One region of the Nocardia sp. NPDC003693 genome, then DNA from elsewhere that is predicted to be linked to it. Evidence: riboswitches for the same ligand, from Rfam matches in the RefSeq annotation. Region 1 holds a riboswitch; each other region holds the start of a gene.

What was found. Region 1 has a riboswitch for cobalamin ahead of metE (5-methyltetrahydropteroyltriglutamate--homocysteine S-methyltransferase). Riboswitches for the same ligand answer to the same signal wherever they lie in the genome.
Region 2: another riboswitch for cobalamin. It lies ahead of ACWDOP_RS17150 (serine hydroxymethyltransferase); the one in region 1 lies ahead of metE (5-methyltetrahydropteroyltriglutamate--homocysteine S-methyltransferase).
Region 3: another riboswitch for cobalamin. It lies ahead of ACWDOP_RS11450 (methylenetetrahydrofolate reductase); the one in region 1 lies ahead of metE (5-methyltetrahydropteroyltriglutamate--homocysteine S-methyltransferase).
Region 4: another riboswitch for cobalamin. It lies ahead of ACWDOP_RS16785 (ABC transporter substrate-binding protein); the one in region 1 lies ahead of metE (5-methyltetrahydropteroyltriglutamate--homocysteine S-methyltransferase).

What each region holds. Positions count from the first base shown of each region.
Region 1 covers NZ_JBSFNO010000029.1:96,311-104,068, forward strand. Annotated here, with positions in the region: gene ACWDOP_RS27625 (NADP-dependent oxidoreductase) at 1-569, opposite strand, end outside; gene ACWDOP_RS27630 (hypothetical protein) at 901-1,209, shown strand; gene ACWDOP_RS27635 (carbonic anhydrase) at 1,255-1,908, opposite strand; gene ACWDOP_RS27640 (methylenetetrahydrofolate reductase) at 2,005-3,006, opposite strand; gene metE (5-methyltetrahydropteroyltriglutamate--homocysteine S-methyltransferase) at 3,014-5,278, opposite strand; cobalamin riboswitch at 5,438-5,612, opposite strand; gene ACWDOP_RS27650 (DUF6879 family protein) at 6,222-6,752, opposite strand; gene ACWDOP_RS27655 (helix-turn-helix domain-containing protein) at 6,884-7,758, opposite strand, start outside.
Region 2 covers NZ_JBSFNO010000013.1:169,917-177,674, reverse strand. Annotated here, with positions in the region: gene ACWDOP_RS17180 (flavodoxin family protein) at 1-461, shown strand, start outside; gene ACWDOP_RS17175 (DNA topoisomerase IB) at 478-1,491, shown strand; gene ACWDOP_RS17170 (low affinity iron permease family protein) at 1,499-1,927, opposite strand; gene ACWDOP_RS17165 (SRPBCC family protein) at 2,099-2,560, opposite strand; gene ACWDOP_RS17160 (NADPH-dependent F420 reductase) at 2,651-3,304, opposite strand; gene ACWDOP_RS17155 (lipase family protein) at 3,501-4,904, opposite strand; partial or broken gene ACWDOP_RS17150 (serine hydroxymethyltransferase) at 5,070-5,216, opposite strand; cobalamin riboswitch at 5,209-5,394, opposite strand; gene ACWDOP_RS17145 (hypothetical protein) at 5,485-5,838, opposite strand; gene ACWDOP_RS17140 (helix-turn-helix domain-containing protein) at 6,076-7,281, shown strand; gene ACWDOP_RS17135 (GlsB/YeaQ/YmgE family stress response membrane protein) at 7,362-7,631, opposite strand.
Region 3 covers NZ_JBSFNO010000007.1:161,555-169,312, forward strand. Annotated here, with positions in the region: gene ACWDOP_RS11435 (penicillin acylase family protein) at 1-2,264, opposite strand, end outside; gene ACWDOP_RS11440 (IucA/IucC family protein) at 2,261-4,081, opposite strand; gene ACWDOP_RS11445 (GNAT family N-acetyltransferase) at 4,094-4,732, opposite strand; gene ACWDOP_RS11450 (methylenetetrahydrofolate reductase) at 5,013-6,029, opposite strand; cobalamin riboswitch at 6,189-6,357, opposite strand; gene ACWDOP_RS11455 (hypothetical protein) at 6,693-6,989, shown strand; gene ACWDOP_RS11460 (family 2A encapsulin nanocompartment shell protein) at 7,253-7,758, shown strand, end outside.
Region 4 covers NZ_JBSFNO010000013.1:91,131-98,888, forward strand. Annotated here, with positions in the region: tRNA gene ACWDOP_RS16765 (tRNA-Glu) at 1-33, shown strand, start outside; tRNA gene ACWDOP_RS16770 (tRNA-Glu) at 45-120, shown strand; gene ACWDOP_RS16775 (hypothetical protein) at 286-741, opposite strand; gene ACWDOP_RS16780 (MerR family transcriptional regulator) at 819-1,448, shown strand; cobalamin riboswitch at 1,596-1,792, shown strand; gene ACWDOP_RS16785 (ABC transporter substrate-binding protein) at 1,822-2,859, shown strand; gene ACWDOP_RS16790 (FecCD family ABC transporter permease) at 2,856-3,854, shown strand; gene ACWDOP_RS16795 (FecCD family ABC transporter permease) at 3,917-4,918, shown strand; gene ACWDOP_RS16800 (ABC transporter ATP-binding protein) at 4,915-5,703, shown strand; gene ACWDOP_RS16805 ((2Fe-2S) ferredoxin domain-containing protein) at 5,700-6,416, shown strand; gene ACWDOP_RS16810 (FAD-dependent monooxygenase) at 6,502-7,758, shown strand, end outside.

The sequences.
Region 1 (7,758 bases):
GACCCGGTCCCGATGACGCGTGCCCCCGCGATACGCGCGAGCTGCACCGCGAACACCCCGACCCCGCCGTCCGCACCGCCGATCAGCACCGTGTCCTGCGGCCCGAGGCGCAGGGCCTGGAGTGCGGCCGCGGCGGTACCACCCGCGATCGGCAGCGTGGCGGCCGTGTGGTCGTCGACCCCGTCCGGGGTGTGGTGGGCGACGCCGCTCACGATGGTGCCCCGCGCGTCCACCACCACGAAGTCGGCGACGGCCCGCGACAACGCGGTCCCGAACACCCTGTCCCCCACCGCGAATCCACGCACGCCCGCCCCGACCCGGTCGACGACGCCCGCGTAGTCGGTCCCGAATCCCGCGGGCAGACTCAGCCCGAACCGGGCCGCGGTCGCGTCGTCCGCGGTCATGTACCGGTCCATGGGATTCAGCCCGGCCGCGGCGACCCGGACCCGGATCTGCCCCGGCCCCGCCTGCGGCTCGGCCACCTCCCGCACAGTGAGAACCTCGGGCCCGCCGAACATTTCGAGCCGAACCGCCCTGCTCCCCGCCCGTTCACCGTCGCCCTGCTGCATTCCCGTCGTCCCCTCGCGTTCGTGAAGCGTGCCGACACCGAGCGCCCGTGACGTCCTGATCGTCCGGATTCGCGCCTGTCGCCCAGGCTACGGGCGGACGGCCCCGAAACGGTCGAGCCCCGCTGAGGGAGGCGATTTCGGCGGATGCGGCGAGAAGAGCGCGCTGTAACGCGAACGCGCGAAAATATGACGAATATCACGCAAGGGTGGTTCGGTGCATCGACGGCCGCACCGCCGGAGTTCGAGAAGCGCGAGGCCCCCGTCAGGGTCGGGACGATATGCCCCACGCTGATGGGAGTCTGTGATGAATACGCTCGGCAGGAAATTGCTCGTGAGCACGTCGGCCGCGGTCCTCGTGGGCGCGGGCGCGGCGTTGGGCGCGGTCCCCGCGCAGGCGCAGCCGTGGCAGCCGGGATGCGCGGCCTATCCGGTGAACAACAGCGCGGCGTACTCGATGTGCGACGGCTGGACCGGTCACCAGGTGCGTATCGAATGCCGTTACTGGTGGGGCTGGTTCGGCAGCAGCTGGGCCACCTACGAACGCCGCGGCCCGGTGGTCTGGGGCGGCCAGCAGTCCTGGGCGCACTGCGATACCCCGGGCACGCTGCAGAGCTGGGAAGTGGCGAGGTACTGGTGGTGAGTCTCGGCTCGGGACGGACGCGCGTCCGTCCCGAGCCGGTGTTGGTTACGCCGTGTGCGCTTCGAGCGCCTCGAACACTTCGGCTTCCCCGACGTTGCCGATCACGCGCTGCAGCGCCGCCCGGCCGTCCGCCAGGTTGTAGGTGACACACGCGATCGCGAGTTGGCCGGCGGCGATGCGCTCGGCGATCGTGGTCGAGCGCTGGGTGAGCAGCAGCGCGGTCTCCTCGACGTGGCGGGCCTCGAGTTCGTCGACGGTGCTCAGGCCGTCGCGGCGGCCGAGCAGGATCGACGGGGTGACCCGCTCGACGACGCTGCGAATGAATCCGCCCGGCACCGCGCCGGTGTCGAGCGCGTCGATGGTGGCGCGGACCGCACCGCAGGAGTCGTGGCCCAGCACGACGATGAGCGGCACGTTCAGTACGGCGACGCCGTACTCGATGGATCCCAGGACCGAGGAGTCCACCACGTGCCCGGCGGTGCGCACGACGAACATGTCGCCGAGCCCGCGGTCGAAGATGATCTCGGCGGCCACGCGAGAGTCCCCGCAGCCGAACAGAATTGCCGAGGGATGCTGTCCGCCGGTCAGTTCGGCGCGCGCCGCGGCCCCCTGGCCGGGGTGCTGCGGAGTGCCGTTGACAAAGCGGTCGTTACCTTCGCGCAGTGACTTCCACGCGGCGATCGGATTGGAATGCGGCATGACGCCATTCTGCCTACGCCCCACAGAATCGCCACAAAACGGACATGTGGGCATACTCACGAAGCGTTTTCGCTGCGCCGCGTGGCACACCGCGGCTCAGGCGCTCAACGGCGCCGCGGTCACCTCGTAGCCGAGATTGGTCAGCACCTCGGTGGTCGCCTTGGCGAAATTCAGGGTGATGAAATGCAGGCACGGGGCGCCCTCGGCGATGAGCCGCTCCCCCATCTCGGTCGCGATCTCGATCCCGGCCGCGCGCACCGCGGCCCGATCTTCTTCCGGGCCATCGCCCGCCGCGCGCCGCAGCCGGTCGAGCACGGCGGCGGGGAGCTCGCGGCCCGACAGTTCGACCGCGCGTTTCACCGTGCGCAGCGAGGTGATCGGCATCAGCTCGGGAATGATCGGTTTCGCGCCCTCGATCGGGCAGTGCGCGGCCACCCGATCCCGTAGCCGCAGATAGTGCTCGACGTCGAAGAACATCTGGGTGATCGAATAGTCCGCTCCCGCATGCAGTTTCGCCGCCAGGAACGCGGTATCGGAGTCGAGGTCCGGTGAGCGGTGGTGGCCCTCGGGGAACGAGGCCACCCCCACGTGGAAATCGCCGAGGTCCCGCACGATCCGCACGAGCTCGTCGGCGTACTCGACCCCGTCCGGGTGCCGGGACCACGCTCCCAGCGGATCACCGGGCGGATCGCCGCGCAGCACCAGAACGTTGCGAATCCCGCAGTCGGCGTAGGACCCGATCAGGGCGCGCAATTCGCCGATGCTGTGCCCGACCGCGGTCAGGTGCGCGACCGGCAGCAGCGTCGTCTCCGAGGCGAGTTGCCCGGTGATGCGCGCGGTGCGGTCCTTGGTCGAACCGCCCGCGCCGTAGGTCATGGAGACGAACGCCGGGTGCATCCGCTCGAATTGCCGTACGGCGCGCCACAATCGGGCCTCACCGACCGCGTCGCGCGGCGGATTGAACTCCACCGAGAACGGCACCCGGGCCCGCCCGTGAATGCGCAGGCTGTCGACGACCGATCCGGCACCGGTCGCCCTGGCGGACGTGCCACCGGACGGTCCGGTCGTGAGATGGGCCCGTCCTGGGATGGAGTACATGTTCGCCTCAGCGCAGCGCGTTGACCGCGGTCACCAGGTTGCGCAGCGAGGCGATCACCTCGTCGTTGCCGCGCGTCTTGAGACCGCAGTCCGGATTCGCCCAGAGACGCTCGGCCGGAACGGCTTTCAGCGCCAGCGCGAGGGACTGCTCGATCTCCTGGGCGCTCGGCACGCGCGGGGAGTGGATGTCGTACACGCCCGGGCCGACACCGAGGTCGAAGCCCGCGGCGTTGAGGTCGTCCAGGACCTCCATGTGCGAGCGCGCGGCCTCGATCGAGGTGACGTCGGCGTCCAATCCCGCGATGGCGCCGATGATCTCGCCGAACTCCGAGTAGCACAGGTGGGTGTGCACCTGGGTGGCGTCGGCGACGCCAGAGGTGGCCAGGCGGAACGCGTCCACCGCCCACTCCAGGTACGCGGCCTGATCGGCCTTGCGCAGCGGCAGCAGCTCGCGCAGCGCGGGCTCGTCGACCTGGATCACCGCGATACCGGCGGCCTCGAGATCGACCGTCTCGTCCCGGATGGCCAGGGCGATCTGCCGCGCGGTCTCCGAGCGCGGCTGGTCGTCACGCACGAACGACCACGCCAGGATGGTGACCGGACCGGTCAGCATGCCCTTGACCGGCTTGGTGGTCAGCGACTGCGCGTAGGTGGACCACTCCACGGTCATGACCGCCGGGCGCACCACGTCGCCGTAGACGATCGGCGGGCGCACGCAGCGGGTGCCGTAGGACTGCACCCAGCCGTTCACGGTCGCGGCGTACCCGTCGAGCTGCTCGGCGAAGTACTGCACCATGTCGTTGCGCTCGGGCTCGCCGTGCACCAGCACGTCGAGGCCGATCTCCTCCTGCAGCGCGATGACCTCGGCGATCTCCGCGCGCATCCGGTTGTCGTACTCGGCCTGATCGATCGTGCCCTTGCGCAGTTCGGCGCGCGCCACCCGGATCCGGGAGGTCTGCGGGAACGAGCCGATCGTGGTGGTCGGCAGCAGCGGCAGGTTCAGGCGCTCCTGCTGCAGCACACGGCGCTCGTCGGCCGGGGTGCGGCGGATGGCATCGGAGGTCAGCTCGGTCAGGCGCGACCGCACCGACTCCACGCGCAGGCGCGGATCGGCCTTGCGGTCGGCGACCGCGGCGCGGGCGATCGCGAGCTCGTCGGCGACCGCGGCCTCACCCTCGGTGAGAGCCGTTGCCAGGACGCGGATCTCGGCGATCTTCTCCTCGCCGAACGCCAGCCAGGAGCGCAGGCGCGCGTCCAGGTCGGTCTCGGGCGCGAGGCTGTAGGGCACGTGCAGCAGCGAGCACGAGCTCGACACGGCCACCTGGACACCGGCCGCGCGCAACGCGCTCAGGCGGGGCAGCGCGTGATCGGGATCGACCCGCCAGATGTTGTGGCCGTCGACGACGCCCGCCACGATCAGCTTGCCGGTGATCGCCTCGGCGGCGGCCACGTCCGCATCGCCACCGGCGACCAGGTCGACGGCGATGCCCTCGACACCGGTCTCGGCCAGCGCGGGCAGGGCCGCACCCAGGCGACCGAAGTAGGCCGCCACCAGGATGGCCGGGCGCGCCGACAGCTCGGACAGCCGCTGGTAGGTGCTGCGGACCGCCGCGAGTTCGGCCTCGGTCAGATCGGTGACCAGCGACGGCTCGTCGATCTGCACCCACTGCGCGCCGGCCTCGGCGAGCTGACCCAGGAGCTGCTCGTAGAGCGGCAGCAGATCGGCCAGCCGGTCCAGCAGGTCACTGCCGTCGAGGGACTTGGCGAGCTTGAGGAAGGTGATCGGGCCGACCACGACCGGGCGGGCCGGAACACCCAGCGCCAGCGCCTCTTTCAGCTCCGCGAGCGGCTTGGCCGGGTTCAGCGCGAACTGGGTGGTCGCCGACAGCTCGGGCACCAGGTAGTGGTAGTTGGTGTCGAACCACTTGGTCATCTCCAGCGGCTGCACCTCGGCGTTGCCGCGCGCGGCCGCGAAGTAGCGGTCCAGCTCGTCGGCGATGCCGGCCACCCGCTCGGGCAGCGCGCCCAGCAGCACGGCGGTGTCGAGCACCTGGTCGTAGTAGGAGAAGGTGCCCACCGGCACCGAGTCCAGACCGGCGTCCCGCGCGGCGGTCAGCTGGGCGGTGCGCAGGTCGGCGGCGACGGCGTGCAGGCTCGCGGCGTCCTGGCGTCCGGCCCAGTAGCCCTCGATCGCGCGCTTGAGCTCGCGATTGGGCCCGATGCGCGGGAGCCCCAGCACGGTGGCGGTAAAGGTGTTGTGCGGGTTCGACATTGATGAACTCCAGAGGTCAGCAGCAGATGACCGCCACCCATACGGAACGCACACCAATGGAGCCCTGGAAGCATCGATCCCGTGCCCGGGTTCCACTCGGCGTAACGCCCAATCCACGAGGCGACGACCGCCGGATACGGCGTATCCGGCGCAACGGGCAGGTCTTCGGACTCGTGGGCATCGACCCGGGAAAGGGTCGGCCCCCGGCGCTCGGGCCCGGGGCTGGTCCTACTGACCGTCGCTTCCCAGGCATGATTCATGCGCCCAGTGCGGGTGACGGCTGTCGTTCCCACTCACCGCTGCGGGACAGTCCCGGATTCTCACCGGGTTCCCTCTCGTCCCCGGCGCGCGAACACGCCCTGGACTTCGACGCCAACGGACGGGTCAGGGGCTCCTCGACTCCGCCGCCGGCGAACCAGCTGCGTGGCGAATATAGCGAAATCCGCAGGATCCACCAACAACCGTGTCGCGATTCACGCGGATCGGGTCGGCGGGGGCGTGCATGGGCAAGCCAGGAATCTCGTCCGAATGCGTTCTTCCACAGTGCTTTCCGACAGCCGACCATCCTCCGGCAGATGTAACCGGCTGCGGCGAATCGCCCGGCCCGGGCACCGATCGAGCCCCGGACCGGTCTGCGTCGGTCCGGGGCTCGTTCGGGGTGTCTGCCATGGTGATGACTCAGCATGATGCGACGGTCGGGACAGTACCCGCGACGACGCGCCGCCCAGTGGGCACTGTGGTCCAGGACACGCACCCTGGCCAGTGGCTGTTCCCGTGGGGCGCGGCGGGGCGCGCGGGCGCCGACCGCCAGTCGCATCGGCCTCGCGCGGGACCGCCCGGCCTCCTAACATTTGTCGGTGTCGTCCGATTCACCGTCGCCGCCGTCCAGGTCCGCCCGTCAGCGCGCACGCCTGCGCTTGCCTGACCGCCTGTCCCGGATCGGTCATCGACCGGCAGCAGGTACGACGTAGTCGGCGTACGGAATCGCCGACTGCCAGATTCGATCTCGAATCGATCGAATATGAGCGGTAATCACCGGGTCGGTGGTGGTGGCCAATCCGGCCCCTGCCCCGGTCGGGGTGAAGACACTGAACGCGACCAGGTCGTCATCGAAGATCCACCAGTCGTCGCCACCGAGCAATGCAGGATCGACCAGATGCCTTGGAACGTACCGAATCTCTTCGCCAGCCAGGGCATTGAGGCGTGCGATGTGCAGCGCGAACCGAGTGTAGTCGGTGTGCGGTTCGGTGACGACCCGGACGCGCCGCACGATCTTCCCGGCCGCCGTCGCCTCGCGCACGACGTTCGACCAGTCGGCGAACCACGCGTAGTCGTCGGGTTCGCCCGCCAGGAAGACGCGGAACGGTTCATCCTCCTCCGGGGTGCTGTAGGCGTCCTGCAGTTCGAGATGAACCGCTACGGACCACCCCCTACGGAACAGTCGAATCGCGTCCTCACCGTGGTGCAGCAGCATCCCTGCGAATCTCCTTCCTACAGGTATTTCGATGCTCATCTCATGGTCCGGCGTGTCCCTGAGCGAGCGCCGCGGGGTCGGTCACCGGGAAACCGTTCGCAGGCATCTACGGAATGAATTTCGCCGTCCGGTCACCCAGCGGTCGGCCCTGGGGCTCGCGGGTGCGGCGGGCTGTTCGAGCCCCCTCGACGGACTTCGATGGCCGTTCGGATCACGGTGCGGGCTGCGTCGCCGGTGAGGGACTGCCTTGCCAAGACGTCGAACGCTCTGCCGTACAGGGCGATTTCCCGAGGCTGAGTGATGGTGATGCTCGCTGTGTGCCCCTCGACCTTGACCAGGCGGTCATCGAACATGAAGAAGTTCTCGACGACCACCCGGCCCTCCGCGGCGCGTGGAACGATGCCCAGCGTCACACGCGGCATCCCGATCAGCGAGTAGAGCCGATCGAGCTGACCCAGCATGACCTGCTGCTCACCGAAGCTGGTGTAGAGCGCTTGTTCGGCCATGAGGAAGTGGAATCTCTTCCCCTGGGCGTAGAGAATCCGTTGGCGTTCCATCCGTTTCGAGACGGCCACATCCAGGTCGTCCGGAATCTCGTAGAAGTCGATGATGTTCCGCATGATCGCGGACGCGTAATCGGCCGTCTGCAGTAGACCCGACACGATCGCCGGTTCCCAATTGCGAATCAGCGTCGCCTGCGCCTCAAGCCTGAGGGTGTGCTGCTGGCGGCGTCTCATCCCCGTTCCCAGCGCTTGCCGCCACTCGACGTATGCCGAGTCGACGTTGTGCAGGGTCGCGAGGAGATCGTCCAACTGGTCGCCTGCGCCGGTATGACGGCAGTAGGCCCGCAGATCGGCGTCGGACGGGCGGATCACGCCGTACTCGATCTTACTGACCTTGCTCTCATGCCATTTGGAGAGGCGGGCGAGCTCCCGGCCGGACACCCCTGCACGACGCCGAATCTCTCGAAGCCGCTTGCCGAGAGCCGCACGGCCCTCCTCGATCG
Region 2 (7,758 bases), on a different contig from region 1:
GGACCGGGGTCACCGTCGACGAGGGCGACGGCGACGAATGGCCGGTCATCCGCGCCCGTATCGTGGCCGCCGACATCCTGGTGCTGGTGACCCCGATCTGGCTCGGGCACCCGTCCTCGGTGGCCCAGAGCGCGCTCGAGCGCCTGGACGCCGAACTGTCCGAGACCGACGCCGAAGGCAGGCCCTCCATGGTCGGCAAGGTCGCGGTGGTCGGGGTGGTCGGCAACGAGGACGGCGCCCACAAGGTAGTCGCCGACACCTTCCAGGGCCTCAACGACATCGGGTTCACGATCCCGGCCCAGGGCTGCACCTACTGGACCGGAGAAGCCATGGGCAGCACCGACTATCGGGATCTGGACACCACTCCCGAGGAAGTCGCCTCGAACACGGCCGCCCTGGCACGCAACGCCGCCCACCTGACGGGGTTGCTGCGCAACGCCGCCTACCCGCCGTACGCGTGACCGCGGCGGGTAGCGAATGCGACTGCGCCACAGTGTTCCGTACGAGGCAGGCTTCCGGCGCATCCGCCGCGGGCGCGGATTCGGCTACACGGACGCCGACGGTGAACGCATCACCGACCCGGCGACGCTGGAACGTATTCGCGCCCTGGTGATTCCACCGGCGTGGCGGCGCGTGTGGATCTGCGCGAAACCCGACGGGCATATTCAGGCGGTCGGGGTCGACGCGGCGGGGCGGCGGCAATACCTGTATCACGAGCAGTGGCGGCGCGAACGAGACGAGGAGAAGTTCGACCGGGTTCTCGATATGGCCGGGCGATTACCAGAATTGCGACGGCAGGTGAAAGGGGATCTGGGAGGCCGGGGACTCCGCAGGCGCCGGGTCGAGGCCGTGGCGATCGACCTGCTCGATCGCGGGGTGTTCCGAATCGGTGGTGAGGAGTACCTGGCGGAGAACGGCAGTCACGGGCTCGCCACCCTGCTGTGCGAGCACGTGCGGGTGTCGGGGGATGAGATGCTGTTCGACTTCGAGGCCAAAAGCGGTGTTCGGCAATCGATTCGACTCAGCGATCGAGAACTCGCGAAGGCGGTCGCGGCGCTGCTGCGCGGGGCCGAGCCCGGGCGACGGCTGCTCGTGTTCCGTGCGGCGGGCGAAACACACGAGCTGCACGCCGAGCACATCAACACGCGGTTGCGGGAACTGGTCGGTGAAGAGTTCAGCGCCAAGGATATTCGCACCTGGCAGGGAACCGTGGCGGCTGCGCTCGCCTGCGCGCGGTCGCCGGAGCCGGAGTCGGAGGCCGCGCGTAAACGGGCGGAGAAGCAGATCATGACGTCCGTGGCCGACGCGCTGGGTAACACCCCGGCCGTGGCACGCGCCTCCTATGTCGATCCCCGGGTGTTGACGGCGTTCCGGCGAGGAACCACGGTCGCGGCGGCGGTGCGCAGGGCCGACCGCGGCGGCCGTACCGCCGACGAACGGCGCGAGCTGATCGATCGGGCGGTCATCCGTCTGCTGCGCCGGACTCGGTGACCGATACTCAGGCCGAGCCCTCGCGGCGTTCCAGGCCGACGGCGTCGGTCAGTTCGGTGCGGTGGCGGTCGAGTTCGGGGTAGGTCGCGCTCAGCTCGCCCATCAGGTCGCCGAGGGCGTCGGCCAGGGCGTTGAGTTTCTGCTGGGTAGCGTTGTCGGTGCGGGCCTGGGTGTTCTGCAGCAGGGCCACCAGCAGGAAGGTGATGATCGTGGTGGCGGTGTTGATCACCAGTTGCCAGGTGTCGACGCTGGGCAGGAACACGAAGCTGGGGACCCACACGACCACGAGCACCACGCAGAACGCGAAGAAGCCGGCGCGGGCGGCCAGACCGCTTGCGGCGGTGGCGAATCGATCGAAGAACGAGAGGTGGCCCGAGACATCCGAGGGCATCACCTCCGCGTGTTCGCCGTGATGGTCGTCGTGGGTGCCGCTCATCGCATCACCTTCCGAGAACGCGGGCGCGAGTCGCTCGCTCGGTCGCGATGGCAGTACCACCGCTAGCGTCCGGCAAACCGGTTCGGCCTCCGGCGGGCCCGCCGGGGTGACCGGTGAACGGTCACCCCGGCGCGTCGGCGTGCGGGTTGTCGGCCCGGCCGATACGTGGGGTCACACGCCGGGGCGGGGGACGTCGCCGGGCCAGGCGCCGGTCTCGTGGCCGCGCTCCTCGATGAACTGCTTGAAGCGCTTCAGGTCGCCCTGTACGCGGCGGTCCAGAACGCCGAGTTTGTCGCCGACGTTCTCGACGAAGCCCTCCGGGTCGATGTCCATCTGGGTGATCACGCGGGTCGTGGTGTCGTCGATGCGGTGGAAGGTCACCACGCCGGCGTGCTCGGGGCCGCTGTCGGAGCGCCACGCGATGCGTTCCTCGGGGTGCTGTTCGACGATGGTGGCGTCGAATTCCCTTTCCACCGGACCGAAGTGGACCTTCCAGTGGGTGTGGGTGCTGTCGATCTGGTCGACGCGCTCGACACCCTCCATGAAACGCGGGAAGGACTCGAACTGGGTCCACTGGTTGTAGGCGGTGCGGATCGGCACGTTGACGTCGGTCGATGCGGTAACGGTACCCATGGGGGACCTCGCTTCCTGTGTCACGGATGCCGAGGTTCGGCATCAACCGCGTGCTACCCCGGGGGTTCACACGCAAACACGGGGGCGGTGTCAGCGGGCGCGTTCGGCGCGTTCGAGGCGGGTGAAGGCCTCGGCGGGGGTCAGGGGGTCCGCACCGAGGAAGCCGGGGGCGGTGTACTCCAGGAGGTGGGATTCGGCGAGGCCGCCGATGTCGATGGGGGTGAAGCCCGCGTCGCGGATCAGTTCGGTGACAACGTCTTTGGCGAGTTCGTCGTCGCCGGCGAAGAACATGGCCACCGGATCGGCCAGGCCGGCCTGGCCCTGCCTGCCCAGGCGCAGCAGGTCGCCGGCCAGGAAGTGATTGAACGCCTTCACTATTCGCGCGCCGGGCAGGCGTTGCTGTTGCAGCTGACTGCCGGTCAGGCCGGCGGGCAGCTCGATCGGCACGATGTCGGTGAGGGTGAAGATCATGGGGTTGGTCGGATCGATGACGATCTTGCCGGTGAGATCGAGGCCGTGGGCGAGCGCGACGTCGGCGACCCGGTCGAACGGCACCGCCAGCACGATCACGCGGCCGTGGTCGATGGCGTCGGTGACAGACCCCGCCCGCCCACCGGCCCCCAGCGCGGCGTCCGCCGCCCGCTCGGGGTCGCGCCCCGCGAACAGGACGTCGTGCCCCGCGCCGCCCAGCAGCCTGCCGACCGCCGACCCGACCGCGCCCGATCCGATCACTCCGATTCTCACCCGAACCCCCTGGTCCGTAGCCGTGGTGGCAAGTCCGGTGGTCCGCTCCCGAAGGAACGGACATTCCGGTCTCGATGCACCGAAGGTAGGTCGCCCCTACCCCCTGCTACCTCACCCATACCGGGTGAATGCCCCCGCCGGGGGGCGCGGGGGAGCATCACCGTCGAAGCGGCACCGCACCGACCTCGACCCGGACCTACTTCACCCCGATCGGCTTGCCGAAGAACGAGCCGAGCGTCTCGCCGAGGGTCTGGCCCAGCAGACCCAAACCCTCGGGATTCGTTGCCATCAGCGGGGTGTCGGAGACAGCGCACCCGGGGGCGGCGGGCTTGCCGTCGAGGCGGTCGCGCAACCACAGCAGTGCCGTGGTGGAGCCGGAGATCTCGGTGGTCACGTGCTCGCCCAGATGCTCGCGCGTGTACTGGACGCGCGCGGCCGGGTCCTGGCAGTAGGTGTCGACCAGGGTGTTGACCGGTCCGACCGGAATCAGCTCGTCGGGATTGGCCTGCCAGATGAACATCGGCATGTCCGGGGTGGCCTTGCCCATCCGGGTGCGGTCGAGGGTGTCGCGCACGATCGGATTGCGCATCGGATCGCCCTCGGGCACCCGCAGCATGCCCTTCATGTTCGCGAAGGGGAACAGCGCGGTGTTGTACTGCACGCACAGCCCGCCCTTGACGACCTGCAGCGTCTGTCCGAGCAGGTCCAGGTTGCTGTTGAGCAGCGCCCCGAACTCCGGGTACTCGCGGCCGAGACCGATGACGGCGGAGAAGATCATGCCCGCCCAGATCTGACCGTTGCCGATGTCGAGCAGGGGACCGAAGTCGGCGGGCACGCCGCCCTCGGCCGTGCCGACCACGTTGAGTTCGGGTGCGTAGGAAGCCTTCAGCTCGGCGGCGTGCCCGGTCGCGATCGCGCCGCCGGAGTAGCCGTACATGCCGATCCGGGTGTCCGGAGCCAGCCGCATCGGCTCGAAGTCCCGGGCGGCGCGAATCCCGTCGAGGGTGATCCGCCCGGCCAGCGGCCCGGCGCCGAACGCGCTGTCGGGTCCCTGATAGTCGGGAATGACCACCGCCCAGCCCTGTTGGATGGCCGCCTGCGCGATGACGAACTCCAGCGGCGCGACGATCTGCCCGACGGCCGCGGCCGCCGACCACTGCTGCACCGCATAGGAGGGCGCGCAGTAGGCGGCCAGCGAATCCTCGGCCACCTGCATCGAGACGAGCTTGTCGGGTGCGGACCCGCGCGGTTTCAGCACCGTCGCGACGGCCGGAATCGCCTCGCCGCGAGTGTTGTTGGAGCGGAACGACACCTGCCAGGCATCGACGTTGAGCGGGATCACCCCGGCGTTGGCCACGTTGACCTGCCGCGCGGCGATGATCTCACCGGGCGCCTTGCTCGCCACCACCTCGGGGGACGGCCGATAGAAGCCCGGATCCAGTTCCGGGGGCACCGCGAACGCCGGTGCGGGCGCGACCGCGACGGGTGCGGACCCGCCCGGCTCGCCCGTTGCGGTCGCGGTGGTGAACGTGCCCGCCACCGCGGTGAATGCCAGGGCCGCCACGGCCACACGGCCCGGCAGCGACGCGCGCAGCGCCATAGGTCGACTCCATCTGCTCCATGTGAGACCACACTGACTCACATCGAAGGCAGATTATCTTGTACATCACTGTCTAGCAAGAGCCGTCCGAGACAGTGTGCCGCAGTGTTGCCGGTCTCCGTTCCGGCTGCCCCCTCATGGCGCCCGGAACGGAGACCGCGCGTGTCAGAGCAGCTTCCAGTCCTCGAGGCCGTCGTACAGCGGAAGGTCGCGGGCGAGCGTGGAGACCCGCCCGCGCAGCGCGTCGAGATCGGCTCCGCCCGCCAGTGCCGTGGCGATGATGTCGGCGACCTCGGTGAACTCGGCGTCGCCGGTACAGCGGGCAGGTCTTCGGACTCGGGGGCACCGGCCCCGTACGGGGTCCACCTACTGGCCGTCGCTTCCCGGACGCGGGGTCCAGTGCGTGTGACGGCGGTCGTTCCTGCTCACTGCTGCGGGGCAGTCCCGGATTCTCACCGGGTTCCCTCTCACCCGCGGTGGCGTCACCGCCGCGCGGGCTTCGACGCGCGCGATGGGGTCAGGGGCTCCGTGGGCCACATCGCGAGCGAACCAGCTGCGCCACCAGGATAGGCATCGGTGTTCAGTGGCCGGTGCCGGGGGCGTCGCGACCGCCCGGCTCGTGCGCGCCGCCGCGCGCGTAGGTCTCCTCGGGTTCGACGGTGATCACATCGACCACCGCGACCAGTCCGGTGGGAACCACCGCGGCGTCGAAGTGTTCGACGTTCGGGACGAACACCGCCGCGGCGCCGGTGCGGTCGACCGCGACCCGCAGGCGGTGCACCCACTCCTGGGTGTGGGCGTCGAACACCAGGATCTTGGACAGGTCGTACCCGAGCCGGGCCGCGGTGCTGCGGATCAGGCGCTCGTCCCACGGCTGCCGCCCGCCGGAGACGTCCTTGTTCAGGAAACCCAGGGCCTTGGGGCATTCGAACATCACCGGCACCCCCCACCCGAGGCGAGGGGCCGTGGATCCTCGTCGGCGCGCATGCGTTCCATGTCCGGTTCCTTCGGTGTGGATTCATCGAGTGCGCCTGTCGCGCCGAAGATTCGACAAATCGGACGAACCGCTCCGGCGCTGGTCGCTGTATCCAGCGTGCCGCCGCGACCTGCGGCGGACTCACACAATCTGTGGCAGTCTCGATACCGGGGAACCGCTTGAATCGAGGCCGTGATGAGTGAGGAATCGGCTGGAGTCGGCTCGCGAGTCGCGCAGGGCCGCAAGCTCCGGGGGTGGACCCAGGCCCGGCTGTCCATGGAGACCGGACTGTCCACCTCGTTGATCAGCGCCGTGGAACAGGGCCGGCGCGCGGCCACCCCGGCCTTCATCGCGGCGAGCGCGAAGGCCCTGCGCACCAGTACCGCCGAACTGCTGGGGCAGCCGTTCGCGCCGACCAGCGTGGAGGATCGGGAACTGCACGGCGCGATCGCGCTGCTGCGCAACGAACTCGCCGCCTACGACCTGGCCGACTCCGACATCGAGGTGCGCCCGCTCGCCGCGCTAGCCGACGCCGCCATCCGGGCCCGCCGGTACCGGCGCGACGCCGCCGCCCCCAAACTGGCCGCGCTGCTGCCCGCCCTGCTCACCGAAACCCGAGTCCTGGTGCACCGCAGCCACGGTCACGACCGCGATCGGGTGTTCGTCGTGCTGGCCGAGCTGTACTACAACGTGCGCAGCCTCGCGCACAAACTGGGCTACGTGGACCTGGCGGCCAGCGCCGTGGATCGAATGACCTGGGCCGCCACCGCGAGTGGGGATCCGCTGTGGATCGCGGCGAGCCGGTTCCATCGCGCGAGTCTGCTGACCAACGGCGGTGACTGGAAGACCGCGCTCGTTTTCCTGGAGCAGTGCCGCGCCGATCTCGAGGCCCTGCTGCGCGCGGGCACCGACGGAGATCTCATCGCCTGGGGCGGGCTGCATCTGCAGTCCGGGCTGGCGGCCGCGCGGGCCGGGAACCGGGACCTGGCCGATTCGCATCTGGCCGAGGCCGAGTCGACCGCCAAACGCATCGGGCACGATCGCGACGAGGTGCTGGTCTTCGGCCCGACCAACGCGGGCATCTGGTCCGTGGCGCTGGCGGTGGAGCTGATGGACGGCGGGGAAGCGCTGAAAAGAGCCGAGGGACTGTACATTCCGGCGGGCACCCCGCGCTCGCGGTCCGGGCACCACTACATCGATCTCGCTCGCGCCTACCTGCTGCACGGTGACCGCGCCATGGTGCTGGACGCGCTGCACACCGCCAAGGGCATCTCGCCCTCGCTCACCCGCTACCACCCGATGGTGCACGAGACCATTCGCGTGCTGGCCCGGCAGGATGCCCGGCGCACCGATGGAATTCGCGGTTTCGCGGCCTGGTGCGGGGTGACGGTGAACGGCTGAGCGACCCCCGTACACACCTGTGCCCGAGCCGCCCCCGGAAGGTGGGGCGCTCGGGCACAGGCGATTTCAGTGGTTAGGGGTCAGCGCACCGATCGTCGCGTGACCAGGTTGACCAGGAGCAGCAGGATGACGGCGCCGCCGAGACAGGTGAAGAAACTGAACCAGAGACCGCCGCCCTCGACGTCGACATCGAAGAGCTTGAGCAGGAAGCCACCGAGCAGACCGCCGATGACACCGACGACGATGTTGAGCAGGATGCCCTGCTGAGCGTCGGTTTTCATGATCTTGCTGGCAATCCATCCAGCGAGACCGCCAATGATGATCCACCCGAGAATACCCAGACCGAGCATGATGTTTCTCCTTCTATCAGCGTCGCCGAGATCGCCGGCGCTCACTTCCTCACATACCCGCCGCGGGGGAAACGATGCGGGGGTACCGCAGAATCCCGGGTGGCGCGCTGCGTTTCAAGCTCCGAGC
Region 3 (7,758 bases), on a different contig from region 1:
CGGTCGAAGCTCTCGTACCCGGTCGCGTTCTCCCGCAGGATCTTCCAGTCGCTGACGATGTCGATCAGCTCCCCGCGCGCCCACAGCGGCGCCTGGTCCTGGAAGTGCGGCGAATCCGGTGCGCCGCTGACGCCCAGCGGCACGATCCAGCGGCCCGCGTCGCGGTCGTCCAGATCCCAGACGTACCGGGCGGCGGAGCCGACGCTGCACAGGTGCGAGAAGCCGACGGCGCTGGCGTTGGCGAACACGGTCTCGGCGTCGCCGCCCAGCGGCAGCGGGACGGGGCGGATGGCCGCGTTCAGTTCCGGATGCTTGACGCCCGCGCCCACCAGATCGAAACCGTGGATGGGCGCGAACAGGTGCACGCTGCCCCAGGCCGGGGTCTGCTCCTGACCCGCGAGCTTCGCCGCGGTGGCGTCCAGAGCGGCGGTGAGCACGCCGGCGACATCCACCCCAAGCGCCGGCGCGTTCGCCACGACCGCGTCCAGGGCCGCGCCGATGCGGGTGCCCGCGACGAACCACGGGGTGAAGGTGGGCCCGAACGGGTGCCCGGCGGCCAGACCCGCGAACGCGGGCGCGGCGGTGAGGCCGCGCACGAAGTTCGCGCGCACCTCGGCGTACACGTACGCCTCGGTGCTGTCGGCGCGCATCGCGCGATCCCAGGTCAGCAGGCGGGCGCGCACGGCCTCGGCGTCGGCGCCGAGTCCGGTGAGCGTGCCCAGCAGCTCGGTGAGCGCGTCGGACTCCTCGAGTTGCACGTCGCCGTGGATCCGCTCGCAGTCCGCGCCCGAGACGTTCGCACCGTCCGCGAGCAACGCGTCGATGCGGTCCGCCCGGGAGGACGGCGCGCACTCGGTGGTGATGGGCTGCAACGGATCCGAGTCGCAGATGCGCTGGTTCGCGATCACCGAGTAGGTGTCCACCCCGGCGTCGAAGGACTCCTCGAGCACCGAGGCGGGACGGTAGCCGCGCCACCGGTAGCGCTCGTCCCAGCCCGGGACCGGCAGCCAGTAGTTCTCGTCGGCGCGGTCGGGCATGGCGCCCACCACGTGGTGGGCGAGGCGGCCGGTGGTGTCGGCGATGACGATGCGATTGACCGGCTCGGACCACCCGGCCAGGGCCTGTTCGACGTCACCGACGTTCGTCGCGAACAGCAGGTCGATGGCGGCGTCGAAGGTGACGTCCGGATCGCTGAGCATCGGGGTGCGCAGGCTCACCGCGAAGGCGTCCTCGGGTCCGCCGAAGACGACCCCGCCGTTGCCGGTGGTGATGATCTCCACGCGCACCGGCTCGCCGCCGCGCACCCGGATCTCCTCGAACCGGGACTCGACGGCCTCCGTCCCGCCGGGCGTTTCGGCGAGCACGCCGTCGCCGGTCCGGGTGAGCTTCTCGACGTACAGGTCCTGGTAGTCGCCCATGGCGTTGGTGATGCCCCAGGCGACGGTGCGGGTGTGGCTGAAGTGCGGAAGCGCGGGCACGCCCGCGAAGGAGAAGCCGACGACGTCGAATTCCGGTGCGGCCAGGTGGAACTGCTGGTAGATGCCGGGCAGTTCCAGGAAGCGGTGCGGGTCGCCGGCGATCAGCGGGGCGCCGGTCGCGGTGCGGGCCGCGGCCACGCCCCAGGCGTTGCTGCCGGAAATGGCGTCGCCGAAGGAGGATTCGGGGGCCGGCGCCGGGGCGGCCGGGGCCGGGATCAGGTCCAGCAGCGCGGCCAGGAACGCCTCGTCCGGGACGCCGGGCACGTTCACGGTGGCGTCGTCGACGCCCTCGCAGTCGAACAGCGCCAGCGCGGCCGGGCCGAGCGCGCGCACCGCGTGCACGCGCCAGAGCTTGGTGAGGAACCGGCCGAAGAGCACGTTGTGGATGATGAACACCGCGATGGGCGTCCACGGCTGCCACGGCGCCGGGCGGTGATCGAGCCCGGTGAGCTCGATGGCCTCGGCGGTGTCCAGGGTGCTGTTGACGCCATCGACGTAGGCGCGCACCAGTTCCCGCGTGCGCGGGCTCGATCCGTCGTAGATGCGCTTGGCGGCCACGTCCAGCTGGGCGCGGCGGGCGAAGCGGTCCCAGCCGACGGTGTCGGCGCCGAAGACCTCGGCCGTGCGGCCCTCCGCGCGCAACCGCAGGAATTCCAGCTGCCAGGCCCGGTCGAGCCCGCAGGCCCGGCCCTGACCGAACAGCGCGCCGGCGGCGGTGGTCGCGGTGATGTGCGCGATGCCGTGGGCGTCGCGCAGGATCTCCACGTCCGGGGTGTACTCGCTCACGAGACCGCCACCTCGTCCCGCAGTTCCAGCGGCGAGGGCAGGGGCCGGTGCGCCGCAATGGGATTCACGAGCTCGTGCGCGTCGTCGACCAGGGTCGAGTACGAGTCGCCGAGGTTCACCATGCGGCGGTTGTTGGTCAGCTGCAGCCGGTTCATGTGGATGGCCTTGAAGGTGGGCGCGAACATGTCCCACTTGGCGAAACGCTCGGCCAGCTCCGGGTGCAGGTCCTGGAACCCGGCGACGCTCTCGGCCACCACGGCCCAGAAGTCCTGATCGGCGAGCAGACCGCTGGAGTGGAAGATCGCGGCCAGGTGGCGCAGGAAGTCGTCGAAGACGTCCGAGAGCACGCCCATGTTGCGGATGTCGTCGGTCGCCTCGGCGAGGGCGCGGTGGCAGGACTCGGGCAGGTCGGCGGGAGCGCCGAAGATCGACACCTCCTCGCCGAGGTCCTTGAGCATGGCGCGCACCGGAACGCCCTTGTCCAGCACCAGGATCAGGTTCTCGCCGTGGGGGGAGAACTTGAGTTCGTACCGGTAGAGCAGGTACACGATCGGGTGCAGGTAGGACCGCAGGTACCGGCGCAGCCAGTCGCCGGCCTCGAGACCCGACTCGCGAACCACGGCCGCCAGGAAGGAATCGCCGTGGTGATCCACGTGCAGCAGCGCCGCCATGGTGGTGAGCTGTTCGCCCTCGCGCACCAGCGGGACCGGGCTCTCGCGCCACAGCGCCGCGAGCAGCTTGCGGTACTCCGAGCCGGGCTGAGTGATCGAGGTGTAGCTGGGGCTGCGGTACCCGATGGCCGCGACCTCGTACAGCATCTCGAAGTCGAGCGACTTCAGGTACTCGTCACCGCGGACCAGGCCGCGAATCCAGTCGTTGATCAGCGGGGTGTTGCGCATGTAGTCCGCGGACATGCCGCGGGTGAATCCCATGTTGACGATGGAGAGCGCCATCTTGACGTAGTGCCGGGTGGGGCGGGTGGTGTTGAACAGCGTGCGGATGGACTGCTGCGGCTGGTACAGGTCCGGCCCGGTGCCCAGTTCCACGATCTTCTGCTCGGCGATGTCGACGGCGTAGACGCGGGAGATCTTCTCGAGCCACTGCCACGGGTGCACCGGCATGTAGTAGTACCGCGCCGGATCCAGGCCGCGGCCGGTGAGCACCGCCGCGAAGCGGTCCAGGGTGTCCGCGCCCAGTTCCTCGCGCACCACCGAGTCGTAGTCCACGCCCTCGACCGCGGCGAACTCGCAGTGCTCGCGCCGGACCGCGACCCAGGTCAGCGCGAAACGCGAACCCCATTCGGGCGCATAGTTCTCCACGTCGTGGACGCTGAAGCCCAGCCGGCCCGCGTTGGCCACGATGCACGGATGACCCTCGGTCATGGTGCGCTCGATGGTCTGGAAGTCCGCGACCGCCAGCTCCGCGGCCGCGATGCGCCGATCGTCGGGGCGATTCGCGCTCATGAGCAGGGTGTTGGTGAACTCCTCGAGGTATTCCGGCAGCGCGTCGCGCGGAATACCCAGGGAGCCACTGAGATCGATGACGAGCTGGGTGGCGTCGATGCGCGCGGGCTCGCCGTCGCGGGTGCGGCGCAGCGACGACTCGTCGATGCACCAGCTGTCCAGGGACAGCACCTCGGCGCGGAAACCGTATTCGGTCAGGCCGTCATCGGAGTGCAGTACGTAGACGCCGGGGGTCAACTCGACGGGGTGCACGAACCGCTCGTGGCAGAACTCGGCCAGAATCTTGGTCGCGATTCTTCTCTCGTAGGTCTGCCAGAACGCGGATAGGGATGCGGAAGCTTCGGGGCTGGTCAAAGCACTACCTTCTCAGGAGTTCGCGAGCTGGAAGTCGGTCGCCAGGGACCGGCCGTTGTCCGTGAGCCGAATGAAATCGGCACGGGTGCAGTAGCTCAGGCGGGCGATCTTGTCGGCCACCGGGAAATCACCCGCGACCTGGAAGCCGACCGCGGCGTTGAGCTTCTGCACGTGCAGGTTCCGGTGATCCGGCTCGACCACGACCCGTTCGGCGCCGCACTCGAAGAAGGCGGTGCGCATGATGTGCAGCATGACGTTGCCGGTGAAGCCCGGCAGCCTGCGCTCGCTGTTGGACACCAGCAGGTGCATGCCGATGTCACCGGCCGCGTGCTCGTATCCGGTGCCCGGCTTGGCCAGATCACTGGTCTGCGGGTTGTACAGCTCGAACAGGAACTGCGGCTCGTCCTCGAAAGCGCCGATCCACATACCGAATCGCGGATCCGGGTCGGACTTGGCGACGCGGATCAGATCCTCGACGTCGGCCGGGGTGCTCTCGAGCATGCCCCAGTACGCCGACTTGGGGTGGATGAGCCACCGATGAGCGGTCTCGGTGTCACGTTCGATATCGATGGGCCGGGCGGTCAGCTCGTAAACAGCTGGTTCGGCAACTCCATCGGTACCCGGACTCGTCTCGGGACGAGCAACCACCATCAGAAACCCTCTCGCAGATCCACATTCGCGAGTTAGGGTAACCTATTTTATTAGGGTGGGCTAACCCGAAAATCGCAGCGGGTCTCTCGCAACACGCGAGCAATAGCGGCAGGCTTTCAGCATCTACGGCCGGCCGCGGGGCGTAACCGCTGATCAGCGTACACTTACGTAGTAAACGTAGCCTAACCTCATCCGATTTAGGTTAGGCTAGCGTAACGCAGATCTCAGAGCCAGCCGATTGCCGGGCCGGGCCGGGATTTCCGGACCCGCCGCCGGTTTCTCAGGCGCTCAGCGGCGCCGCGGTGACCCGGTAGCCGAGATTGGTCAGCACCTCGGTCGTCGCCTTGGCGAAATTGAGGGTGATGAAGTGCAGACACGGCGCGCCCTCGTCGATGAGACGCTGCGCCATTTCGGTCGCGATCTCGATGCCCTCGGCGCGCACCGCGGCCCTGTTCTCTTCGGGCCCATCCCCCGCCGCGCGCCGCAACCGCGCCAGCACGGCGGGCGGGAGCTCGCGGCCGGACAGCTCCACCGCGCGCTGCACCGTGCGCAGCGAGGTGATCGGCATCAGCTCGGGAATGATCGGCTTCGCGCCCTCGACCGGGTCGTGCGCGGCCACCCGATCCCGCAGTCGCAGATAGTGCTCGACGTCGAAGAACATCTGGGTGATCGAATAGTCGGCTCCGGCGCGGAGTTTGGCGACCAGGTGCGCGGTATCGGTGGCCAGGTCCGGTGAGCGGTGATGGCCCTGCGGGAACGAGGCCACCCCGACCTTGAAATCGCCGAGATCGCGCACGATGCGCACCAGTTCCTCGGCGTACTCCACACCGTCGGGGTGCCGCTCCCACGCCCCGAGCGGATCGCCCGGCGGATCACCGCGCAGCACCAGGATGTCGCGGATGCCGCAGTCGGCGTACGAACCGACCAGGGCGCGCAGTTCGGCGATGCTGTGGCCGACCGCGGTCAGGTGCGCCACCGGCAGCAGGGTGGTCTGCTGGGCGAGCTGGCCGGTGATGCGGGCGGTGCGGTCCTTCGTGGAGCCGCCGGCCCCGTAGGTCATGGAGACGAAGGCCGGGTGCATGCGCTCGAATTCCCGGACCGTGCGCCACAGCCGGGCCTCGCCGGCGGCGTCACGCGGCGGATTGAACTCCACCGAGAAGGGCACTCGCGCACCGGAATGGATGCGCAGGTTCTGCACGACCGAGGCGCGCGCGGCGGCCAGGGGCGCGACGCGGGCGGTGCGTTCGATCGGCGCGCGGCCGGGCACGGCCGCGAATGTATTGTCCGGGTTCGTCATTGGTGAGCTCCATGGTCAGCATGCCGATGGCCACCTCATCGCGAGTGCACGCTGAAAGGAGCCCATGATGTGGCGTCGTGTGACGCCCGGTTCCGCTCGGCATGCCACCCGGTCCACGAGGCGACAACCGCCGGACACGACGTATCCGGCACAACGGGCAGGTCTTCGGACTCGTGGGCATCGACCCGTGACCCGGGTCGGCCCCGGCGCTCGTGCCGGGGCTGGTCCTATCGGCCATCGCTTCCCGGGCAACGCGCCCAGCGCGGAATGACGGCTGTCGTTCCCACTCACCGCTGCGGGACAGTCCCGGATTCCCACCGGGTTCCCTCTCGCCCCGCGGCGCGCGAACGCGCCACCGGGCTTCGACGCCTTCGGACGGATCAGGGGCTCCTCGATACCGCCTCCGGCGAACCAGCTGCGCAGGCGAATATAGCGAAGTGGTACCGCCGCCGACAACCACACCCCTTCCCGGCGCGTCCCGGCGTCGCCCGGCCGCGTGTCACGGCGCCGACGCGCCCGGACGGCCGCGTAGTCTGCGTCCGTTCCGAAGCCGCTGATCAGACCCTGGAGAAGCCATGAATTGGGAAGCGTGGCAAGAAAGTTGGGATCGCGGACCTGCCGACGCTGTTGCGCCCCGGCGGGCTGCTCGTCAACGCCGATCACATGCCCGACCCGGGGACCCCGCTACTGAACGAGCTGGACGAGCGGATCCAGCGCGGACATCAGGAGCGTGTGCGCTCGGAGGGCGTGCCGGATTGGGAACGGTGGTGGGCGAGCATCGCCGACGATTCCCGGCTGAGCAACGAACTGGCCGCCAGTCGCGCCATCCTGGACAACCGGCAGCAGGGCGTTCCGCAGACCCTGGACTGGCATCTCGACCGTGTCCGCGCGGCGGGGTTCACCGAAGCCGGGGTGGCGTGGCGCTCGATCACCGACGCGGTGCTCGTGGGCGTGCGCTGAGGCGCGGGGCCGCACCGGTTTCCACGCGCGCCGCCCGCGCGCTCATTACCGCGCAATTACGGTTTCCTCACTGTTAGCTCGTGACTCCTATCCGGCGGAGTGCACTCCTTCACATTCACGGAAGTGGCGGCATCGAATCACGGTATCGCCAGCAAACTTCCAGGACACGCCCGCCGTGTGCTTCGCCAGGACAGCGCCGACTCCCGGGGTTAGTATTCCGTCCCGTCGGTAACCCCCAATTTGCCTAATTGAAGGCGGTTTTCATGACAAGTACCGTGCCGCAACCGGTGGCACTGGGCGACGAGGCCGCTCGGACACTCGCCAATGCCACCAAGACCGTTCCGCAGATGGAGTCGATCACCCCGCGGTGGTTGGTCCATCTGCTGAGCTGGGTGCCGGTGGAAGCCGGTATCTACCGGCGCAATCGGGTGACGCACGAGCAGACCGTCGACATCAAGTGCGACAACTACGACGAGTCCCCGCTGCCGGAGACCTTCATCGACTACGAGAAGGATCCGCGCGAGTACCGGCTCAAGGCCGTGCACACGATTCTCGACGTGCACACCCGGGTCTCGGACCTGTATTCCAGCCCGCACGACCAGATCTCCCAGCAGCTGCGCCTGACCATCGAGGCCATCAAGGAGCATCAGGAAGGCGAGCTGATCAACAGCCCCGACTACGGGCTGATCGCCAATACGCCGAAGAAGCAACGGATCTCGACCATCGCGGGCCCGCCCACGCCCGACGACCTGGACAATCTCATCGCCAA
Region 4 (7,758 bases), on a different contig from region 1:
ACCACGTCGGTTCGATTCCGACCTGCGTCACCACAACTCCATACGGCCTCGTGCTCTGCCGGTCGGGCACCCTGATTCTCAGTCAGGACTACGCGGGTTCGACTCCCGTCGAGGTCACCACCCCCGGGACCACCCGGGGCGGGGAGAGGCAACCGGGCGGGGCCCGGGACCGCTTGCTAGGCGGATCGAGGCGGTGAAGCCTTGGGGATCGTGCCCTCGCCTCTCCGCGCATGCCGCGCACGCCGCGAATTCGGCTGTGCCGCAGGCGGTCTCACTGCGCCGGAATCAGAACCGGTCGATGCCCGCGAGCAGGACGGTCGCGCCGGAGATGACGACGCCGGTGACGAGGGTGGCAGCGCCGAGCCACACCGCGGCGATCAGGCGATTCGGGCGAACGGGGTCGGTGCCCAGCACCGAGAGGAAGAACCCGGCGGGCATCAGGATCGCCGCGGCCAGGACCGCGATCGCACCGCCGTTCGCCCAGCCGGGACTGGCGCCGGCGGCGTTGCCGAGCACGGCCAGGAGCAGGCCGAGCATCACCAGGACCCCGGCGTGCGCGTGCCCGGCGCGGAAGAAGGATTTCTGCAGTTCGTTGGTTTCCTGACCGCCGGTGACGACGCGGAGCAGGAACGTCCCACCGAAGGCGATGGTGGCGACGGAGATGATGGTGGCACCGAGAACAATGCTGATCAGGGGATCGATCAGGGTGGCGTACACGAGGACTCCCGCGGGTTCGTACACTTGATTGGATACTGTTACTACCCAATATTGGATAGTTCAAGTACCTAATGTCAAGGCGCCGAGCGAAGGAGACCCGCGTGCTCATGTCGGAGTTGGCGGCACGGACCGGCGTGCCGATCCCGACCGTGAAGTTCTACCTGCGCGAAGGGGTGCTGATGCCGGGCGAAGCCACCAGCGCCACCCGCGCGCGCTACGACGAGACGCACGTCCAGCGGGTCGCCCTGATCAAGGCGCTGTCCGGGCTCGGCCTGTCGATGGCTCAGATCCGCGCGATCGTCACCCTCATCGACGAGCCCGGCCGCCCCCTGCTCGACACCCTGGCCACCGCCACCGCCCTGCTGCCGCCCGCCGTCGACCCCGGCGAACCCGCCGAGTACCCGCGCGCCCGCGCCGCGCTCACCGCCCTCGGCCTCGCCGTCCCCGACGACTACCCGGCCGTGGCCCAGCTCGAGCACGCCCTCGCCGCCGCCGAGGCCGCCGGGATGCCGATGACCGAGGACCGCCTGCGCGCCTACGGCCCCGCCGTGCTGGCGATCGCCGAGTACGACATAGCCGAGATGCCCCTCGACTCCGCTTCCCGCGCAATCGAATACGCGGTACTGGGCACCGCCCTCTACGAACCGGTCATCGCGGCCCTGCGGCGCGTCTCGCACGCCGAACTCTCCGCCCGCCGCCTCGCACCGAAGCCGGACGGGCACGTCGAGTAGCACTCCCGGGCCACGCCCGTACCGGCCGGGAACTCCCCCTGGTCGCGCCGGCACGGGCCCCGGCGAACAACTCGGACCTCGAGCGCGGATCCGAGCGCGCCGGATCCGGCCGGGCCCGAGCGCTTCCCGCGCTCGCGCGTGATCTTGGTACAGTCCCTCCGCCGTGGTGTTCGGGAAACCGGTGTGAAGCCGGTGCGGCCCTCGCCACTGTGATCGGGAAGTGAACAGATCTGTCCGGACGGAGTGATCCGTCCGGGGCCACTGGGGTGCTCGCGCCCTGGGAAGGCCGATCGTTCACGCGGTATCCCGTCAGCCAGGAGACCGGCCACGGCAGGCAACACCCCATTCCACGAGGACCTGGAAGGCGGTCTCGGTGACCCCATCTGTTTTCGCGCGCCTGCGTACCGGCGCGCTGCTCGCCTGCGCGCTGATGCTGACCGGTTGCGGCGTACAGGCCGGACCCGCGGCCGACGGCGCGAACGCCGTCACCCGCGCCAACTGCGGCATCGACGTCGCCGTGCCAGGGCCGCCGCAGCGCATCTACGCCGCGTACCAGCCCTCCATCGAGATCGCGCACGCCCTCGGCGTCACCGATCGCCTGGCCGGGACCGCGTTCCTGGATTCGGCGGTGCTGCCGGAATACCAAGCCGCGCAGGCGAAATCCCCCTACGTGGAGAAGCTGCCGAGCCGGGACGAATTGCTGGCGCAGACACCGGATTTCGTGCTGTCGGGCTTCAACGGCGTGTTCGCCACGTCGTCGCAGAGCAGCGTCGGAACGCGGGCGAGCCTGCACGATCTGGGCGTGGAGACCTGGGTGCTGAGCCCACTGTGCCCGAGCGCGGACGGCCTCGCGGACGAGGCCATCGACCCCGCGACCGTGCGCTTCGACAACGTGTACGCCGACCTGCGGGACCTGGGCGCGCTGTGGGGCGCGTCCGAGCGCGCGGAGACCGTTGTCGCCGACCTGAGTTCGCGGATCGAGGCGGTGCGCGCGAAGGTCCAGGGCGCGGCCCGGCCGACGGTCGCGGTCGTCACGCCCAAGGACGACGGCTCCTACACCGTCGCGGGCGGCATCGATTTCGTCAGCCGGATCATCGAGGCCGCGGGCGGGGTCAACGCCTTCGCCGACCTCACCGAACGCCGCAACGTGCAGATCGGCGCGGAGCAGCTCATCGCCCGCGATCCCGACATCATCCTGACCAGCCTGTGCTGTAAGGCGAGCTACGTGCGCGCCGACGCGCAGCCGCAAGTGGACAAGCTCACCGGCAATCCCGCCTTCGCCAATCTGAAAGCCGTGCGCGCGAAAACGGTGCACCCGTTCCTGTTCGCCGATCGCGCCGCCGGGGTGCGCATCGCGTACGCCACCGAACTCGTCGCCGGACTGATCCACCCGGATCTGTTCGCGCGGTGATCGGCACCGTGCGCGGCGCCGGCCTGCTTGTTGCCGGGGCCGCGCTGGCCGCGACCTGCGCGGGCTCCATGCTGATCGGGACGCACCCGCTCGATCTGGCCGACGTGCTCGCGGCGTTCACCGATTTCCGGGGCGGCGACACCGACCGGATCGTGCGCTACATCCGCCTGCCGCGCACGCTGGCCGGGCTGCTGGCGGGCATCGCGCTCGCCCTCGCCGGGGCCGTCATGCAGGGTCTGACCCGCAACCCCCTGGCCGGTCCGGGCCTGCTCGGCATCAACGCCGGCGCGTCACTGGCGATCGTGCTCGCCATGGCGGTTGTCGGACTGAGCTCGGCGGCGGGCCTGGTGTGGTTCGCGTTCGTGGGCGCGGCGGTGGCCGCGGTGTTCGTATACACCCTGGGCTCCTTGGGATTCGGCGGCGCGACGCCGGTGAAGCTGGTCCTGGCCGGGGCCGCGTTCACGGCCCTGTGCGGGTCGATCACCACGGCGATCACCCTGCTGGACCGCACCACGTTCGACAACTTCCGCTTCTGGGTGGTCGGCTCGCTCACCCGGGCGAGCCTCGAATCCCTGTGGGCCGTACTGCCTTTCCTGGCCGTCGGCGCGGCGCTCACGGTCGCGGTGGCGCGTTCGCTCAACGCCCTCGCCATCGGCGACGACATGGCGCGCACGCTCGGCACCCGCCCGGTCGTGGTCCGCGGTCTCGGTGCGCTGAGCGTGGTGCTGCTGGCGGGCTCGGCGGTGGCGATCGCCGGTCCGATCGCGTTCATCGGCCTGGTGATTCCGCATATCGCCCGCGCGTTCGCCGGGCACGACTATCGCTGGGTGTTGGTCTGGTGCGCGCTGCTCGGACCGACCCTGCTGCTGTTCGCCGACATCGCCGGCCGGGTGCTGGCCCAGCCGCAGGAGATCCAGGTCGGCATCATCACCGCCTTCGCGGGATCGCCGTTCTTCCTGTACCTCGTGCGCAACCGGAAGGTGGCGACCCTGTGACACGACTCGAACCGAGCGTATTGCCCGGGGGCACAGTACTGTTGCGCTCGCCCGGACAGCGGGTGGTCATTCGGGTCCAGCGCCGCTCGGCCCTGCTCACCGTGGCCCTCACGTCCGCCGCCCTGCTCGTGGCGGCGTGGTCTCTCACCGTCGGGCACTACCCGCTGACCGTCGCCGACGTGCTGCGGGTGCTGGGCGGCGGCGGCACGCTGATCGAGTACGACGTGGTGGTGGCCGATCGCCTCCCCCGGGTGCTGACCGGCCTGGGCACGGGCGCGGCGTTCGCGATCTCGGGCGCGATTCTGCAGCGCGTCGCCACCAACCCCCTGGTCAGCCCCGAGATCATCGGCATCAATACCGGCGCGTCCCTGGGTGCGCTGGTGGTGAGCGTCGTGCTCGGCGGATCGGGCCTGGGCCTGGTCGGCGGCGCGCTCGCCGGGGCCTTCGCGGCCATGGCGCTGATCCTGGCGGTGGCGACCAAGGACGGGCTCGACGGCTACCGCCTGGTCCTGGTCGGCATCGGGGTCACGGCCATGCTGTCCGCGGCCATCGCGTTCATCCTGACCCGCGCGAACATCTACCAGGCCCATACCGCGGCCATGTGGCTCACCGGCAGCCTGACCGGACGCGATTGGCTCCACGTGGGATTCGCGACCGCGGCGGTGGCCGCGGTGCTGCCGCCGCTGATCGTGTTCGCCCGGGCGCTTCCGCTGCTCGAACTCGGTGACGACCTCGCCCACTCGCTGACCGGGCGGCGCGCATCGCAGCGGACCACGCTGGTCGTGCTCGCCGCACTGGCCGCGGCACTGGCCACCGCGGCGGCCGGGCCGATCGCCTTCGTCGCCCTGGTGGCACCGCAGATCGCGCGCCGCCTGCTCGCCGGCCGCGGCGCCGCGCTCGCACCCGCCGCGGCGGCCGGCGCGCTGCTGGTGGTCACCGCCGATCTGGCCGCGCGCCGGCTGTTCCCGGCCGAACTGCCGGTCGGGGTCGTCACCGCGATTCTCGGCGCGCCCGTTCTCGTCTACCTCCTCGCCCGCGCTACTCGAATCGGACACGCAGGATGACCGCACAGCTGACCACCGCAGGACTCGGCCTCGCCTACGGCGGCGCCGCCGTCGTCACCGACGCCGACCTGGACTTCCCCGCCGGGCGGTTCACGGTCATCGTCGGCCGCAACGGCTGCGGCAAATCGACGCTGCTGCGCGGCCTGGCCCGGCTGCTGCCGCCGGCCACCGGCGCGGTGCTGCTCGACGGCGCGGACATCGCCCGGCAGCCCGCGCGCACGCTGGCCCGCCGTCTCGGCATGCTGCCGCAGCAGCCCGTCGCGCCGGACGGGATCACCGTCGGCGATCTCGTCGGGCGCGGGCGGAACCCGCATCAGCGCTGGTTCCGGCAGTGGTCTGAGGCGGACGACGCGGCGGTGCGGAAGGCGTTGTCCGCCACCGGAACCCTGGACCTGCTGGACCGCACCCTGGACGAGTTGTCCGGCGGGCAGCGCCAGCGGGTGTGGCTCGCGCTGGCGATCGCCCAGGATCCGGAGGTGATGCTGCTGGACGAGCCGACGACCTTCCTGGACCTGGCCCATCAGCTCGACATCCTCGACGTGCTGCGAACCCTGTTGCCGCGCACCATCATCGCGGTGCTGCACGACGTGAATCTGGCCGCCCGCTACGCCGATCACATCGTGGCGATGAAGGACGGCCGGGTGCTCGCCCAGGGCAGTCCGGCGCAGATCGTGCGGCCCGAACTGATCGCCGAGGTCTTCGACCTGGACTGCACGGTGATCGAGGATCCACTCACCGGCACCCCGCTGGTGATTCCCGCCCCGCGCACGGTGCGTACCGCGTGAGCCGCCGGCACATTCTCGTCGCCCGGCCCACGCCGTCCGGGGTGGATCTCGTTGCCGTGCAACGCCTCGCCGACGCCTGCGGGATCGGCTACGCGGTGCTCGATCAGGACGAGCCGACCGTGCACGACGTGCTCGACGACGCGCTGCGCGACGGCGTACCCGTCACGCTGATCCCGCTCGCTGTTCCGCGCGACCGCTACCTGGAGACGTGGATCGCCCGCGCGGTGGCGAACTGGCGCGAGAGCCGCGGGGTGGACACCGAGGTACGGATCACCGCGGGCATCGACACCGCGACCGAATTCCTCGACCTCGTGCGCGCCCGCATGAGCGAGGAGGGCACGGTGATCGGCGCGAGCCCGCGCGCGTTCCGCAGTCCCGCCTGGTCGGTGATACCCGAACACACCTCGCACATCCTGGTCTGCCGCGGCCCGCGCTGCACCGTCTACGGCGCGGGCGAGCTCTATCGGGAACTGCGGCGCGAGAACCCCGACGCGCTGGTGACCCCGACCGGCTGCCTCAACCCCTGCAACCTGGGCCCGCTGTACATCACCTATCCCGGCGGCGAATGGCATTCGCGCACGGCCGGATCCGAGGCGTCCGGCGAGGCCGGGGCAGCGCACGATGGATCCGCGATCGGTGAAGAGATTTTCCGTCCGCTGGCGGCACAAGCCGAAAATGAAGCCCCCCAACCCCTTCCCACTCTCAACTTATAGCGGAGAAGGGGGCTTGCGGCAAGACCCGGGTGATGCCGCAGAATCATCCGCCGTAGCCGAACCCGGCGGAAATGGAGTTGTACGAATGCCTGTGCTGGACACCGACGTCATCATTGTGGGCGCCGGCCCGAGCGGCCTGATGCTGGCCGGCGAACTGCGTCTCGCGGGGGTGCGGACGCTGGTCCTCGAGCGTCAGCCCGCGATCCGGGACGTGCCCAAGGCCAGCGGGATCGGCGGCCGCATCCTGGATCTGCTGCGCTATCGCGGGCTGTACGAGCGCTTCGAATCCGCGAGCGGCGATCCGCATCTCGCGGCGCGCTTCCCGTTCGGCGATGTGTACCTGGACTTCACCGCGATGGCCGAGCCGCCCATGCGAGCGCTGCCGCTGCCGCAGCGCGAGATCGAACGCATCCTGGACGCGCACGCGCGCGAACTCGGCGCGGAGATCCGCCGGGCCAGCACGGTGATCGGGGTGAGCCAGGACGAGGAGAGCGTGACCGCACGGGTGCTGGGGACCGACGGCGAGTACGACGTCAGCGCCCGGTACCTGGTCGGCTGCGACGGCGGCCGCAGCCGGATCCGCGACCTGGCCGGCATCGACTTCCCGGGCACGACCTACCCGCAGGTCAACCGGTTCGCGGCGGTCACGGTCTCGGACGCGGTGACCGTGCTCGACAACGGCGATATCGACGTGCCCGGCCTCGGCGTGGTGCACGCGGGCTTCACGCGCACCGAACGCGGCGCGTTCGCGTTCGCCGCCACGCCCGGCGGCCTCTCGCTCATGACCACCGAGGACGAGACCGCCGAGTACGACGACGACGAGCCGCTGACGCTGGACGAACTGGGCGCGAGCATCACCCGGGTGCTGGGCGCCGAGGTGCCGCTCACCGGTTCGACCCGGCTCTCGCGCTTCACGTTCAAGGACCGCCAGGCCGAGAGGTACGTTGCCGGCCGGATTCTGGTGGCGGGCGATGCCGCGCACCTGTTCCCCGCGACCGGCACGGCCCTCAACGTGGGCATGCTCGACACCGTCAATCTCGCCTGGAAACTCGCCGCCGACGTGCACGGCTGGGCGCCAGCCGGCCTGGTGGAGACCTACCACGGGGAGCGCCACCTCGCGGGCGCCCGCGCCCGGCTCCAAACGCGCGCCCAGGTAGCCCTGCGCCGCGGCCACGATCCCGCCGCCGACGCCCTGCGCACGCTCGTCCAGGAACTCCTGACCGACGAACAGCCCCTTCAGCGCCTGGGCAACCTGGTCGGGCACAACGACATTCGCTATCCGATGCCGGACGAGAACCCCCACCCCCTCGCGGGCGTCTTCGCCCCGAACCTCGCCCTGCGC